DNA from 2 places in the Pseudomonas sp. NY15181 genome. Region 1 is predicted to be linked to the other one. Evidence: predicted binding sites of a transcription regulator. Region 1 holds the regulator's gene; the other holds the start of a gene.
What was found. Region 1 encodes FliA, which starts transcription of late flagellar genes. Its sites were predicted from a motif close to CTAAAGTTTNNNNNNNNNNNGCCGNTAA; they were not measured.
Positions count from the first base shown of each region.

Region 2: ACNFBT_RS19315 (methyl-accepting chemotaxis protein) is a predicted target of FliA. The motif match lies at 2,751-2,778, and genes of this name have one in related genera.

Region 1 covers NZ_JBLUPT010000003.1:565,834-573,379, reverse strand. The annotation lists gene ACNFBT_RS11420 (flagellar motor protein) at 1-2, opposite strand, end outside; gene ACNFBT_RS11415 (protein-glutamate methylesterase/protein-glutamine glutaminase) at 2-1,120, opposite strand; gene ACNFBT_RS11410 (chemotaxis protein CheA) at 1,177-3,426, opposite strand; gene ACNFBT_RS11405 (protein phosphatase CheZ) at 3,459-4,241, opposite strand; gene ACNFBT_RS11400 (chemotaxis response regulator CheY) at 4,261-4,635, opposite strand; gene fliA (RNA polymerase sigma factor FliA) at 4,812-5,561, opposite strand; gene fleN (flagellar synthesis regulator FleN) at 5,558-6,388, opposite strand; gene flhF (flagellar biosynthesis protein FlhF) at 6,557-7,546, opposite strand, start outside.
Region 2 covers NZ_JBLUPT010000008.1:210,341-217,886, reverse strand. The annotation lists gene ACNFBT_RS19330 (type II and III secretion system protein family protein) at 1-1,159, opposite strand, end outside; gene cpaB (Flp pilus assembly protein CpaB) at 1,175-2,089, opposite strand; gene ACNFBT_RS19320 (Flp family type IVb pilin) at 2,452-2,652, shown strand; gene ACNFBT_RS19315 (methyl-accepting chemotaxis protein) at 2,821-4,716, shown strand; gene ACNFBT_RS19310 (methyl-accepting chemotaxis protein) at 5,174-7,063, shown strand; gene ACNFBT_RS19305 (helicase HerA-like domain-containing protein) at 7,425-7,546, opposite strand, start outside.

The DNA.
Region 1 (7,546 bases):
ATCAGCCGCAGGCCTCGGTGAGGTGGCGGCCGATGTCGTCCAGGCTGTACACCGCGTCGGCCAGGCCCGCCTTGGCGATCGCCATGGGCATGCCGTAGATCACGCAGCTGGCTTCATCCTGCGCCCACACCTGGCTGCCGCCCTGCTTGAGCATCCGCGCGCCTTCGCGGCCATCAGCGCCCATGCCGGTGAGGACCACCGCCAGCACCTTGTCGCCGTAGGCTTTTGACGCGGAACCGAAGGTCACGTCGACGCAGGGCTTGTAGTTCAGCCGCTCATCGCCGGGCAGGATGCGCACGGCGCCACGGCCATCGACCATCATCTGCTTGCCGCCGGGGGCCAGCAGTGCCACGCCGGGGCGCAGCAGGTCGCCGTCCTCGGCTTCCTTGACAGTGATCTTGCACAGCTTGTCCAGGCGCTCGGCGAAGGCCTTGGTGAAGGCCGCCGGCATGTGCTGGATCAGCACCAGCGGCGCGGGGAAGTTGGCGGGCAGCTGGGTCAGGACCCGCTGCAGCGCCACCGGCCCACCGGTGGAAGTACCGATGGCCACCAACCGGTAGGGCTTACGCTTTGGGGCGGCGGAAGTCACCGGCGCCGGAGCTGCGGGCGCATGGCCGCCAGCCGAAGACGCGGGAGCGGCATGGCGCGCGGTGCTGCCGGCCGGCGTCGAAGCCGGCGCCGAGGCGCTGGCGGAATACGAGGAATAGGCCGCGAAGCGACGGTTGCTCTTGGCGATGGTGTGGACCTTCTCGCACAGCAGCTGGCGGACCTTGTCCGGGTTGCGCGAGATGTCCTCGAAGTTCTTCGGCAGGTAGTCGACCGCGCCGGCATCCAGCGCGTCCAGGGTCACCCGCGCGCCCTCGTGGGTCAGCGAGGAGAACATCAGCACCGGGGTCGGACAACGCTGCATGATGGTCCGCACAGCGGTGATGCCGTCCATCAACGGCATCTCGTAGTCCATGGTGATCACGTCGGGCTTGAGCGCCAGCGCCTGATCGATCGCCTCGCGGCCGTTGGTGGCCGTGCCGACCACCTGGATCTGCGGATCGGCGGAGAGAATCTCCGAGACACGGCGGCGGAAGAATCCCGAATCGTCCACCACCAGGACTTTGACAGCCATAGACACTCCTGAATAAAGCCTTGCCGCGCGCGCGGGCGTCCCCGCGCGCGCAAGAATCAGATACGCCGCGCGTAGCGCTTGAGCATGCTCGGCACATCGAGGATCAGGGCGATGCGCCCGTCACCGGTGATGGTCGCCCCGGCCATGCCCGGCGTGCCCTGCAGCATCTTGCCCAGCGGTTTGATCACCACCTCTTCCTGGCCCACCAGTTGGTCGACCACGAAGCCGATGCGCTGGGTGCCCACGGAGAGGATCACCACGTGGCCCTCGCCCTGCTCCTCATACTCGGCGCCCGGCACCAGCCAGCGCTTGAGGTAGAACAGCGGCAGCGCCTTGTCGCGGACGATCACCACTTCCTGGCCGTCGACCACGTTGGTGTTCGACAGGTCGAGGTGGAAGATCTCGTTGACGTTCACCAGCGGGAAGGCGAAGGCCTGGTTGCCCAGCATCACCATCAGGGTCGGCATGATCGCCAGGGTCAGCGGGACCTTGATGACGATCTTCGAGCCCTGCCCCTTGGCGGAGTAGATGTTGATGATGCCGTTGAGCTGGGAAATCTTGGTCTTCACCACGTCCATGCCGACACCGCGGCCGGAGACGTCGGAAATCTCGGTCTTGGTCGAGAAGCCCGGGGCGAAGATCAGGTTGTAGCACTCGGACTCGGACAGGCGGTCAGCCGCGTCCTTGTCCAGCAGGCCCTTCTCCACGGCCTTGGCGCGCAGCACGTCCGGGTCCATGCCTTTGCCGTCGTCGGAGATCGACAGCAGGATGTGGTCACCTTCCTGCTCGGCGGACAGCACCACCTTGCCCGAACGCGCCTTGCCGGCGGCCTCGCGCTCGTCCGGACCTTCGATGCCGTGGTCCACCGCGTTGCGCACCAGGTGCACCAGCGGGTCGGCCAGGGCCTCGACCAGGTTCTTGTCCAGGTCGGTCTCTTCGCCGATCAGCTCGAGGTTGATCTCTTTCTTCAGGTTGCGCGCCAGGTCGCGGACCTGCCGCGGGAAGCGGCCGAAGACTTTCTTGATCGGCTGCATGCGGGTCTTCATGACCGCCGACTGCAGGTCGGCGGTGACCACGTCGAGGTTCGACACGGCCTTGGCCATCGCCTCGTCGCCGCTGTTGGCGCCCAGGCGCACCAGGCGGTTACGCACCAGCACCAGCTCGCCGACCATGTTCATGATTTCGTCGAGGCGCGCGGTGTCCACGCGCACCGTGGTTTCCGCTTCGCTCGTCGGCTTCTCGGCGGCAGCAGCCGCACGCGGTGCCTCGGCCGGCTTGGCGGCCGTGGCCTTCGCCGGTGCGGCAGCGGGCTTGGCCGGCTGCGGCGCGGCGGCCGGCTTGGCGGCCGGCTTGGCGGCGGCGACCGGTTCTTCCTTCGCGCCGGTGAACTGGCCCTTGCCGTGCAGCTCGTCGAGCAGCTTCTCGAATTCGTCGTCGGTGATGTTGTCGTCGCCGGCTGCGGAAGCCTCGCTGGCCCTCTCGCTCGGCGCGGCTGTCTCGACCGGGGTGGCTTTCTCGACAGGCGCGGCGGCCGACTCATCCTTCGCGCCAGTGAACTGGCCCTTGCCATGCAACTGGTCGAGCAGCGCTTCGAATTCGTCGTCGGTGATGTCGTCACCCGCGCTGGCGGCCGGGGCGGCTTCGCTCACGGCGGGCGCGGCGCTGGCGGGCGACTGGGCGCCGCCGAACTGGCCCTTGCCGTGCAGCTGGTCGAGCAGCGCCTCGAATTCGTCGTCGGTGATGTCGTCGCCACCGCTGCCGACCGCTGCGGCCGGCGCATCGGCGGCCGGCTCCAGGGCATCCATCAGTTGCTCGAACTCGGCGTCGGTGATGTCGCCGTAGGTCTCGGGAGCAGCCGGAGCCACCTCCGCCAAGGGCTCGGCAACTGCCGGAGCGGGAGCTTCGGCCGGGGCGGCGTTCGGGTCGGCCAACCGCGACAGCGCGGCCAGCAGCTCGGGCGTCGCCGGAGTCGGCTCTTCCGCGTCACGCACCTGCTGGAACATGACGTTGACGGTATCCAGCGCCTGCAGCATCACGTCCATCAGCTCGGCATCTACGCGGCGTTCGCCCTTGCGCAGCATGTCGAACACGTTCTCGGCGATGTGGCAGCACTCCACCAGCGCGTTCAGCTGGAGGAAGCCCGCCCCACCCTTGACGGTGTGGAACCCGCGGAAGATGGCATTGAGCAGGTCCATGTCTTCCGGGCGGCTTTCCAGCTCGACCAGTTGCTCGGACAGTAGCTCGAGAATCTCGCCGGCCTCCACCAGGAAGTCCTGGAGGATTTCGTCATCGGCGTCGAAGCTCATTCGGGTGCTCCCTCTACAGCGTCAGGCGACGCTTAAAAACCAAGGCTGGACAACAGGTCGTCGACATCGTCCTGACCGGACACGACGTCTTTTCTTGTATCGGCAGCGATTTGCGGACCTTCACCCTTGGACGATCTTTCTTTTTCAACCGCCTCGGTCATGCCCTGGTAGTCATGCTCGATGCCCGCGTAGCGGTCCACCTGACCGGCCATCCAGACCAGCTTGACCAGGTTCGACTCGACCTCGGTGACCAGCTTGGTGACGCGCTTGATCACCTGCCCGGTGAGGTCCTGGAAGTCCTGCGCCAGGAGGATGTCGTTGAGGTGCGCGGAAAGCTTCCGGCTGTCCTGGGCGCTGATGTAGAGGAACTGCTCCACGCGCTTGGCCAGCTCACGGAAGGCATCGGGCCCCAGCTCGCGGCGCATGAAACGCCCCCAGTCTTCCTGCAGCTCCTTGGCCTGGGTCTCGATGTGCATGACCACCGGGGTGCACTCTTCCACCAGGTCCATGGTGCGGTTGGCCGCCTTCTCGGTCATCTTCACCACATAGGAGAGACGATCGGTGGCGTCGGCGATCTGCGACATTTCCTCGGCGTGGCGGGAACTGGGGTCGATCTGGAAGTTGACGATGGCGTTGTGCAGCTCGCGGGTGAGCTTGCCGACTTCCTGGTAGAGCCCGCGATCGCGCGTCTGGTTGAGCTCGGAGATCAGCTGCACGGCGGTCTGGACTTCGCCGCGTTCAAGGCAGTCGACCAATTCGCGCGCATGTTTTTTCAGGGTCGACTCGAAGTCACCCGCGGATTCGTTGAAATCCATGACGCCCTCTTGATCAGCCTCAGCTGCCGACCCGCTCGAAAATCTTCTCGATCTTTTCTTTCAGCACCTGAGCGGTGAAAGGCTTGACCACATAGCCGTTGACCCCGGCCTGGGCCGCTTCGATGATCTGGTCGCGCTTGGCCTCGGCGGTGACCATCAGTACCGGCAGGTGCTTCAGACGTTCGTCGGCGCGGACCGCGCGCAGCAGGTCGATGCCGGTCATGCCGGGCATGTTCCAGTCGGTGACAAGGAAGTCGAAGTTGCCGCTGTGCAGCATCGGCAGCGCAGTGGTGCCGTCGTCGGCTTCTGCGGTGTTGGTGAACCCCAGGTCCCGCAGGAGGTTCTTGATGATGCGCCTCATCGTGGAAAAGTCGTCCACGATGAGAATTTTCATATTCTTGTCCAAACCGACCTCCATCGATACCAGGCACGTCCTGGCGGGCGTGCCGTCAATTCATCGAGCGGCGTGCGCTCATCCCGTTTGGGCGGCGTCAAAGGGACGTCGCCCGAAAGAATTCTGAAATCTAAATCTGAAGCCTACGAAAAAGCCGACGCGAAACTACCCGAACCTCAGTGCGCGCGCCACTCCGCCAGACGTGCCCGCAAGCGCGCGGCGCATTGGCTGTGCAGCTGGCTGACCCGGGACTCGCTGACCCCCAGCACTTCGCCGATCTCCTTGAGGTTGAGCTCCTCGTCGTAGTACAGGGCCAGCACCAGCCGCTCGCGTTCGGGCAGCTTGGTGATGGCGTCGGCCAGCGCCGCCTGGAAGCGTTCGTCTTCCAGGCCGTGGGAGGGCTCGTTGCCCTGGTGCGAAGCGTCTTCGGCCAGGCCACCGCCCTGCTCGCCGTCCTGCAGCAGATCGTCGAAGCTGTACAGGCGGCTGCCCTGGGTGTCGCTGAGGATGCCGTAATACTCTTCGAGACTCATATTGAGTTCGGCAGCAACTTCCTGATCTTTAGCGTCACGTCCGGTTCGAGCCTCGACGGTGCGGATCGCATCGCTGACCATGCGGGTGTTGCGGTGCACCGAGCGCGGGGCCCAGTCGCCCTTGCGCACTTCGTCGAGCATGGCGCCGCGGATGCGGATGCCGGCGTAGGTCTCGAAGCTCGCGCCCTTGCCGGCGTCGTATTTCTTCGCCGCCTCCAGCAGGCCGATCATGCCGGCCTGCATCAGGTCCTCCACCTGCACGCTGGCCGGCAGGCGGCCCAGCAGGTGGTAGGCAATGCGTTTGACCAGCGGCGCGTAGCGCTGGATCAGTTGGTCCTGGGAGTTCTGCGCCTGCGCCTTGCTGTACATACGCGCTCCAGAGGCCGTCATCATACGGCCGAACCCGTGGTCGGGTGCTGCACCAGGCGCTCGACGAAGAACTCCAGGTGCCCACGCGGGTTGGCCGGCAGCGGCCAGCTGTCGACTTTCTGCGCTACCGCACGGAACGCCAGGGAGGCCTTGCTGCGCGGGAACGCCTCATACACCGAACGCTGCTTCTGCACCGCCTTGCGCACCGATTCGTCGTACGGAATGGCGCCCACGTACTGCAGCGCCACATCGAGGAAGCGGTCGGTGACCTTGGTCAGCTTGGCGAACAGGTTGCGGCCCTCCTGGGGGCTGTGGGCCATGTTCGCCAGTACGCGGAAGCGGGTCATGCCGTAGTCGCGGTTGAGCAGCTTGATCAAAGCGTAGGCGTCGGTGATCGAGGTGGGTTCGTCGCAGACGACCAGCAGCACTTCCTGGGCGGCGCGGACGAAGCTCACCACCGAGTCGCCGATGCCGGCGGCGGTGTCCACCACCAGCACGTCGATGTTGTCGCTGATGTCGCTGAAGGCCTGGATCAGACCGGCGTGCTGCATGGGCGTGAGGTGCACCATGCTCTGCGTGCCGGAAGCCGCCGGAACGATGCGAACGCCGCCGGGACCCTGGAGGATCACGTCGCGCAGGTCGCACTCGCCTTCGATGACGTCGGCCAGCGTGCGCTTGGGCGTCAGGCCCAGCAGCACGTCGACGTTGGCCAGGCCCAGGTCGGCGTCCAGCAGCATGACGCGGCGGCCGAGGTCGGCCAGCGCCAGCGACAGGTTCACCGACACGTTGGTCTTGCCGACACCACCCTTGCCACCGGTGACTGCGATTACCTGTACAGGATGCATGCCCATATCAATACCTTGTCTCGTCATTCAGCCGCCGCGCCCCCTGGCGCTGCGGCCTTGCCGGCTGCGGTGCTCTACCGCTTCCGGCGTTCGCGGATCGTCTGCCAGAGCATCCGCCTCGCCGGGCAGCCCACCTGGCCACCCCTCGCCCCACCACGGGGCCGTTCAATTCGTTCAGCTGGCGCGACGCACCGGCTGCTGGTACAGGCCGGCGAACAGGTCGGCCATGGCGTCCTCGCTCGGCTCTTCCGGCGCCTGCAGGCTCACCGCGCGGCTGACCAGCTGATGGCTGCGCGCAATCTGCAGATCATCCGGAATCTTCGGACCGTCCGCCAGATAGGCTACCGGGAGACGCTGGCCAATTGCCAGAGCGAGCGCCTCGCCGAGGCTGCCGGCTTCGTCCAGCTTGGTCAGGATGCACCCGGCCAGACCGCATACACGATAGTTCTGCCAGGCGGCCTTGAGCACCTGGGCCTGGCTGGTCGCGGCCAGCACCAGATAGTTCTTCACGTTCAGGCTCTGTGCCGCCAGGGCTTCGAGCTGCATGCGCAGCGCCGGATCATTGGCGGGCAGGCCGGCGGTATCGATCAGCACCAGGCGCTTGCGCGCCAGCGGCGCCATGGCCTGGATCAGCGACTGGCCCGGATCGACCAGGGTCACCGGCACATTGAGGATGCGGCCGAGGGTCTTGATCTGCTCCTGGGCACCAATGCGGAAGCTGTCCATGGACACCAGTGCGATGCTCTGCGCGCCGTACTTCAGCACATAGCGGGCCGCCAGCTTGGCCAGGGTGGTGGTCTTGCCCATGCCGGCCGGACCGACCAGCGCGACCACCCCGCCCTGCTCCAGCAGGTCGATTTCCGGGGTGTTGATGGAGCGCGCCAGGTGCGCCAGCAGCATGCGCCAGGCCTGCTTCGGCTCGGCGATGGAAGCCACCTTCTCCAGCAGACTGCGCGACAGGTCTGCCGGCAGGCCCATGCGCTGCAGGCGGCGCCACAGGTTGGCCTGCTTCGGACGCTGGTTCTGCAGCTGGTTCCAGGCAATCGAGCCCAGCTGCACTTCGATCAGTTCACGCAGGCCGTTGAGCTCGAAGCGCATGGCCTCCAGCGCCTGCTGGCCGACGTTGGCGGCGGCCGGCGCAACTGGTGCGGCCATGGCTTCGGC
Region 2 (7,546 bases), on a different contig from region 1:
CGTACTTGCGCAGCCCCTCGCCCGGCAAGGTCGGCAGGGACGCAGTCGCGGCCAGCGGCTGGACCAGGTGCGGGGTGACGATCATCAACAGTTCACGGTCGTCCTTGTCCAGGCTCGAGGATCGGAACAGCGCGCCGATCACCGGGATGTTGCCGAGGAAGGGAAACTTGTCGATGTTGCTGATGGTGCTGCTGCTGATCAGCCCGCTGATCACGAAGCTCTCGCCGTCGGCCAGCATCACGCTGGTGTCGGTACGCCGCACGGTCAGGGCAGGCACCGCGATGTCGTTGGTGCGAATGCCGCTGGAGAAGTCCAGCTCGCTGACTTCCGGCGCCACCTTCAGAGCGATGCGCTTGTCGTTCATCACCGTGGGCGTCAGGGTCAGGCGGACACCGAACTCCTTGTACTGGATCGTGATGGTGTCGTTATTGCCGTTGGGCACCGGAATGGGGAACTCACCGCCAGCCAGGAACGAAGCACTCTGCCCACTGGTCGCCACCAGACTCGGGCGCGCCAGGGTGTAGGCGAAGCCGCTACCTTCCAGCGCATTGATGAAGCCCAGCCACTTGCTGCTGCCACCGCCCCAGATGATGTTGAAGCCGCCGTTGGCGTTGCCGAAGGTGCTATCGGCCCCCAGGCTGCCATCGAGACCGATCTTCAGTCCGCCCAGGCTGCCTGGAGAGCCCAGAATAAAGGTATTGGAGCCTTTGCGGACCAGCGAGGTACTGGCCTGTTTGAGTTTACTGCGGCTTACCTCGACGAAACGGATGTCGGTCTGCACTTGATTGGACAGGCCGGCGGCAAGGTTGCTAGGCGCTCCGCCCGCATCGGCGATCGCCCGCGAACCGACTCGCACCACACTGCTCATCGGCTTGTCGCTACAGGGGGTCCAGATCAGCAGGCTGGTCAGGCCCTCGGCCTTGCCAGTGACCAGGAAATCACGTTTGTCGACCACCTGTACGTCGGCAATGTTCGGGTCGCCAATGGCCAGGCGCTTGATCGGCACCGGCAGTTGCTGGTCGAGCTGCGCCCCCTGCTGAACGTCGAGGTTCAACTGCTGGCCGACAAATCCGGCGCAGGCGCTCGGCACCGCCTGCGCGGCGGAGTGGACGGCACAGGCCAGAAGTGCGGCCAGCGACAGAATGAAGCGCTTGGACATCGATGCACTCCTTGCTCAATGTGCTTCACGGGTAACAGTGGTACCGCGGTAGACCACGACGCCCGGACTCACATCCGGCGCCGAAACCTGGCGTGCGGCCGGCGCAGAACGGGCCTTGCCGAGCAATTGTTCAAGGGTGATAGGCTGACTACCCGACGCATTCAGCGAGGCCTGTATATAGCGCCCCTGCTGCTCTTTCTCGTAGAGGTTCTCATCCTTGCTGCGCACTGCCAGGCGCAGCGAACCGGCTTGGCTGGCCAGCATCAGGCGCGAGGCCGCCTCGGCCGGCACGGCCAGCACGGCGGTACGCGGAGGACGCGGCGTCTTGTCCTTCGGATCGCCGCCGTTGCGGACCTGGCCATCGTTGGCAACGGCGATCTGCTCGCCATAGGTGAGAACGCGTACCCCAGGCAGCACAACCTGGGCACTGATGACCCGATCGGTACCCTGTTGATCCTTCACGAAGAGCATCACGTCGACGTAATCACCGGGCAGCACGAACCCACCGCCGCCAATCACCTCGTCCACCGCGATGGCCATGGCCCGCTCGTCCGGGCGGATGGTCCGCGCCAGTGGGCCGCCCGGCTCCATCAGCGCGGCGGAAAGAATGCTGCCGGCCGGTACCGCCACCCAGACACGCTGCCCGATCAGCGCCTCGGGCTTGGGATAGCTCCCTGCCGGAGCCGTGTGCAACAGCTCGATGGCGAGATCGTCCTTGCCGATCACCGTCAGCGCCGCAAGCTCACGGCGAGCCACCACCACTGGCGTACGTTGCAGCTTGTCCGCCTCGGCCACCGCCGCGGGCGCCACCTCCTGCATGGCGCCGGCGACCGGAGCCGCCGGCTTGCCCACCGATAACCCCAGATAACCTACAACCCCCGCACACAACAGCAACAGCCCGGCGAAAACCATCAGCACCTTGCTATTCATGTCCACGTCCTTGCGCGTTATCGGGATGAGTGAACCTGTGGTCCACAGCCTGATCGGAAGTCACAACACCGGCTATTCCGGTATACGCCCTTCAGACCCTTATTTTTGTTTCGGCCCGACGAGGAACTTTGATAAGAAGCATTCCTCATAATTAGTTCCTGCTTGTTCCAAAGCAGAATTTAGTAGCTGCGGTAATAGCGTCAAATGCCGGTGTGAAAATTCCAATCCTCAGATAGTTCTACTTCGCCATGACTATAACTTTGGCATTAGCACTATTTGATCAATTGCATTCCGCCATACCGAGCCTAGCCTGACGGTGAAGTCGGGGCGCCGCCCCGGTGGTACCGCTAGGAGCAATCGCGATGAACCTGAACACCAAAGATCTGACGTTGAAGCTGTACTGCAAGGCAAAAGCTTTCGTTGCCGACAAGGAAGGTGCTACCGCCATCGAATATGCGGTAATCGCCGGTCTCATCGCGGTAGCCATCGTGGCAATGGCCAGAACTCTCGGCACTGATATCGGTGGAGTATTCACCAAGATAAGCGGCGAACTTCCCAAGTAGCCCCTGATAATTGCCCGAGCGGTCAACAAACAGAACATGAAATACCCGCGAAAATTCGCGGGTATTTCATGTTGGGCGCTGAAAAAAACCTGCGCCCGCTAAAGTTACGCCACTCGCTGCCGACACATCCTGCCTACCCCTTCGTGTCATCTGCAGGATGCTTTACCGATGCTTCGCTCGCTGTCCTTCGCCAAGAAGATTCTTCTGGCGGCCTCCCTCGTGGTCATCTTCGCCTTCGCCTGCTTCATCCTCTTCAACGATTTCCGCCAGCGCGAGGCGATCCACGACGCCACCGATTCCAAACTGACCGAGGTCGGCAGCCTGACCGCCAGCAACATCCAGAGCTGGCTGGAGGGCCGCATCCAGCTGGTGGAAAGCGAAGCCGCGCAACTGGCGGACCAGGACCCGACGCCCGAGCACATCCAGCACGTGCTGGAGCAGGCGGTGTTCAAGAAGAACTTCGAATCGGTCTACCTGGGCGAAGCCGCCAGCGGCGTGTTCACCATGCGCCCCTATGCGCCGATGCCCGATGGCTATGACCCGCGCCAGCGCGGCTGGTACAAGGATGCCGTGGCCGCAGGCCGGCTGATCGTCACCGAGCCGTTCCTCGACGCCGGCACCAACGAGCAGATCCTCGCCATGTCCATGCCGGTGATGCGCAACGGCCAATTGATCGGCGTCGCCGCCGGCGACATGAAACTGGAAACCATCACCGCCATCATCAACTCGCTGAAATTCGACGGTAACGGCTACGCCTTCCTGGTCAGCGACGCCGGCAAGATCCTGCTGCACCCGGACAGCAAGCTGGTGTTCAAGAACCTCACCGAGATCTACCCGCAGGGCGCGCCGAAAGTGCAGCCGGGCGTGCAGGAAGTCAGCGTCAACGGCGACGACCAACTGGTCTCCATGACGCCGGTGAAGGGCCTGCCGGGTGTGACCTGGTACGTCGCCCTGGTGCTGGACAAGAGCGCGGCCTATTCGATGCTCAGCGACTTCCGCACCTCGGCCATCATTGCCACGGCCATCGCCATCGTCGCCATCCTGCTCCTGCTGGGCATGCTGATCCGCGTGCTGATGGCCCCGCTGACCGACATGGGCCGCGCCATGCAGGACATCGCCCTGGGCGACGGCGACCTCACCCAGCGCCTGAAGGTCGCCAGCAACGACGAGTTCGGCGTGCTGGCCAATGCCTTCAACCGCTTCGTCGAGCGCATCCACGAATCCATCCGCGAAGTGGCCTCCACCGCGCGCAACCTGCATGACGTCTCGCAGCTGGTGGTCAACGCCTCCAACTCGTCCATGAGCAACTCCGACGAGCAGGCCAACCGCACCAATAGCGTGGCCGCCGCGATCAACGAGCTGGGCGCCGCCGCCCAGGAAATCGCCCGCAATGCCGCCGACGCCTCCCACCATGCCACCGATGCCTCGCACCAATCGGCAGACGGCCGCCAGGTGGTCGAGCAGACCATCAGCGCGATGAACCAGCTGTCGGATAAAATCAGCTCCGCCTGCGCCAACATCGAGGCACTGAACAGCCGCACGGTGAACATCGGCCAGATCCTCGAAGTGATCAAGGGCATCTCCGAGCAGACCAACCTGCTGGCCCTGAACGCCGCCATCGAAGCGGCCCGCGCCGGTGAGGCCGGCCGTGGCTTCGCCGTGGTCGCCGACGAGGTGCGCAACCTGGCGCACCGCGCCCAAGAGTCGGCCCAGCAGATCCAGAAGATGATCGAGGAGCTGCAGGTCGGCGCCCGCGAAGCCGTGGACACCATGACCGAAAGCCAGCGCTACAGCCTGGAAAGCGTGGAAATCGCCAACCGCGCCGGCGAGCGCCTGGCCAGCGTGACCCACCGCATCGGCGAGATCGACTCGATGAACCAGTCGGTGGCCACCGCCACCGAGGAGCAGACCGCCGTGGTCGACTCGCTGAACATGGACATCACCGAGATCAACACCCTGAACCAGGAAGGCGTGGAAAACCTCCAGGCCACCCTGCGCGCCTGCGCCGACCTGGAAAACCAGGCCGGGCGTCTGCGTCAGCTGGTGGACAGCTTCCGCATCTGACGCGGAATGCTTCAACGAATAAGGCGCCTTCGGGCGCCTTTTTCGTTCGCGGACAAGGGCTGGGCGCCCCCGGTCGGTCCTACAGGTCAGCTCGAACCTTGTAGGAGCGAGCTTGCTCGCGAACCACACCAGCGACAGATCCGCCCGTGAATCCGCCTTCATGGGAGCAGACCCTATCCACGATGGGCAGGCGCGCCCGCCCTACCGTTCGTCCACCGGCCTCAAGCTTTTACCCAACATGCCGACAGCAAGGATGAAGGCCCACGAGAACAACGAATCCAGTCGGGCCGGATATCACTGCTGGCACATGGGAGTGCCGGCCCCGCCCGCCCGGCTACCCGCCGCGCCGGCTTCGTCCGCTCCGTCACCACACGGACGGGCGCGCCCTGGCGACATCGGATCTGTCGCCCGGACCCACGCCGTTCTGGCATCCCACTACCTCCGGACTCGACGCAGCATGATCAAGAGCCTGAAATTCAGCCATAAGATCCTCCTGGCCGCCTCGCTTGTGGTTTTCTCCGCTTTCGCCCTCTTCACCCTCTACAACGACTACCTGCAGCGCAACGCGATCCGCGACGATCTCGAAGACTACCAGCGGGAAATGGGCACGGTGACCGCCAGCAACATCCAGAACTGGCTGAGTGGCCGGCTGCTGCTGATCGAAAGCACCGCGCAGACCATCGCTCGCGACAACGCCCCGGAAAAAATCGCCGCACTGCTGGAGCAGAACACCCTGCGCAGCACCTTCAACTACACCTACCTGGGGCAGGAAGACGGCACCTTCACCATGCGTCCGAACGATGCCATGCCCGACGGCTACGACCCGCGCACCCGCCCCTGGTACAAGGACGCCCTGGCCGCCGGCGGCACCACGCTGACCGAACCGTACATCGACGCGGCGACCCAGCAGTTGGTCATCACCGTCGCCACCCCGGCCCGCAACGGCGGCAAGACCGCCGGCGTGGTCGGCGGCGACCTTGGCCTGCAGACCCTGGTACAGATCATCAACTCGCTGAACTTCAGCGGCATGGGCTACGCCTTCCTGGTCAGCGGCGACGGCAAGATCCTCGTGCACCCGGACAAGAACCTGGTGATGAAGACCCTGGCCGAGGTCTACCCGCAGAACACCCCGAGGATCGGCGGCGGCTTCAGCGAGGCCGAACTCAACGGCCAGACCCGCATCCTCAGCTTCACCCAGGTGAAGGGTCTGCCATCGGTGAACTGGTACATCGGCCTGTCCATCGACAAGGACGCCGCCTACGCCATGCTGAGCAAATTCCGCACCTCGGCCATCGTCGCCGCGGCCATCGCCATCGTCGCCATCCTGCTTCTGCTGGGCATGCTGATCCGCGTGCTGATGCAGCCATTGACCACCATGGGTCGCGCCATGGAAGACATCGCCCAGGGTGAAGGCGACCTCACCAAGCGCCTGAAGGTCGCCAGCAACGACGAGTTCGGCGTGCTGGGCAACGCCTTCAACCGTTTCGTCGAGCGCATCCACGAATCCATCCGCGAAGTGGCCTCCACCGCACGCCAGTTGCACGACGTATCGCAATTGGTGGTCAATGCCTCCAACTCGTCCATGAGCAACTCCGACGAGCAGGCCAACCGCACCAACAGCGTGGCCGCCGCGATCAACGAGCTGGGCGCCGCCGCCCAGGAAATCGCCCGCAACGCCGCCGACGCCTCGCACCATGCCACCGATGCTTCGCACCAGGCCGGCGATGGCCGTCAGGTGGTCGAGCAGACCATCAGCGCGATGAACCAGCTGTCGGACAAGATCAGCTCCGCCTGCGCCAACATCGAGGCACTGAACAGCCGCACGGTGAACATCGGCCAGATCCTCGAAGTGATCAAAGGCATCTCCGAGCAGACCAACCTGCTGGCCCTGAACGCCGCCATCGAAGCCGCCCGCGCCGGTGAGGCCGGCCGTGGCTTCGCCGTGGTCGCCGACGAGGTGCGCAACCTGGCCCACCGCGCCCAGGAGTCGGCCCAGCAGATCCAGAAGATGATCGAGGAGCTGCAGGTCGGCGCCCGCGAAGCCGTGGACACCATGACCGAAAGCCAGCGCTACAGCCTGGAAAGCGTGGAAATCGCCAACCGCGCCGGCGAGCGCCTGGCCAGCGTGACCCACCGCATCGGCGAGATCGACTCGATGAACCAGTCGGTGGCCACCGCCACCGAGGAGCAGACCGCCGTGGTCGACTCGCTGAACATGGACATCACCGAGATCAACACCCTGAACCAGGAAGGCGTGGAAAACCTCCAGGCCACCCTGCGCGCCTGCGCCGACCTGGAAAACCAGGCCGGGCGTCTGCGTCAGCTGGTGGACAGCTTCCGCATCTGACGCGGAATGCTTCAACGAAAAAGGCGCCTTCGGGCGCCTTTTTTGTTCGCGGACAAGGTCCGCTCCTACGAGATACATCGGCGCTCGCGGCGGCCCTCCCCCTAACCCTCTCCCAGGGGAGAGGGGACCGTTCGGGGCAGGAGGTAAGGCGACGCAGAATGCCAATGCCGCGGTTGGGGTGAGGGGGAAAACGCAGGCACAGACTAGACAGTTGTTCCTACAGGTCAGCTCGAACCTTGTAGAAGCGAGCTTGCTCGCGAACCACCCCAGCGACAAAACCGCCGGTAAATCCGCTCTCGCAGGAGCGATGGGGGCGCCTAGCCCTTATCCGCGATAGGCGGGCATGGCACACCCCACTCCATCAGCGCCGCTTGCTCCCACCCAACAGAGCGCCCATCAACCCGCGCACCAATTGCCGGCCAATCTGGTTGGCCGCCTGGCGTACCACGGTCTTCGCCGTCTGGCTGGCCAGGGTGCCGAGCA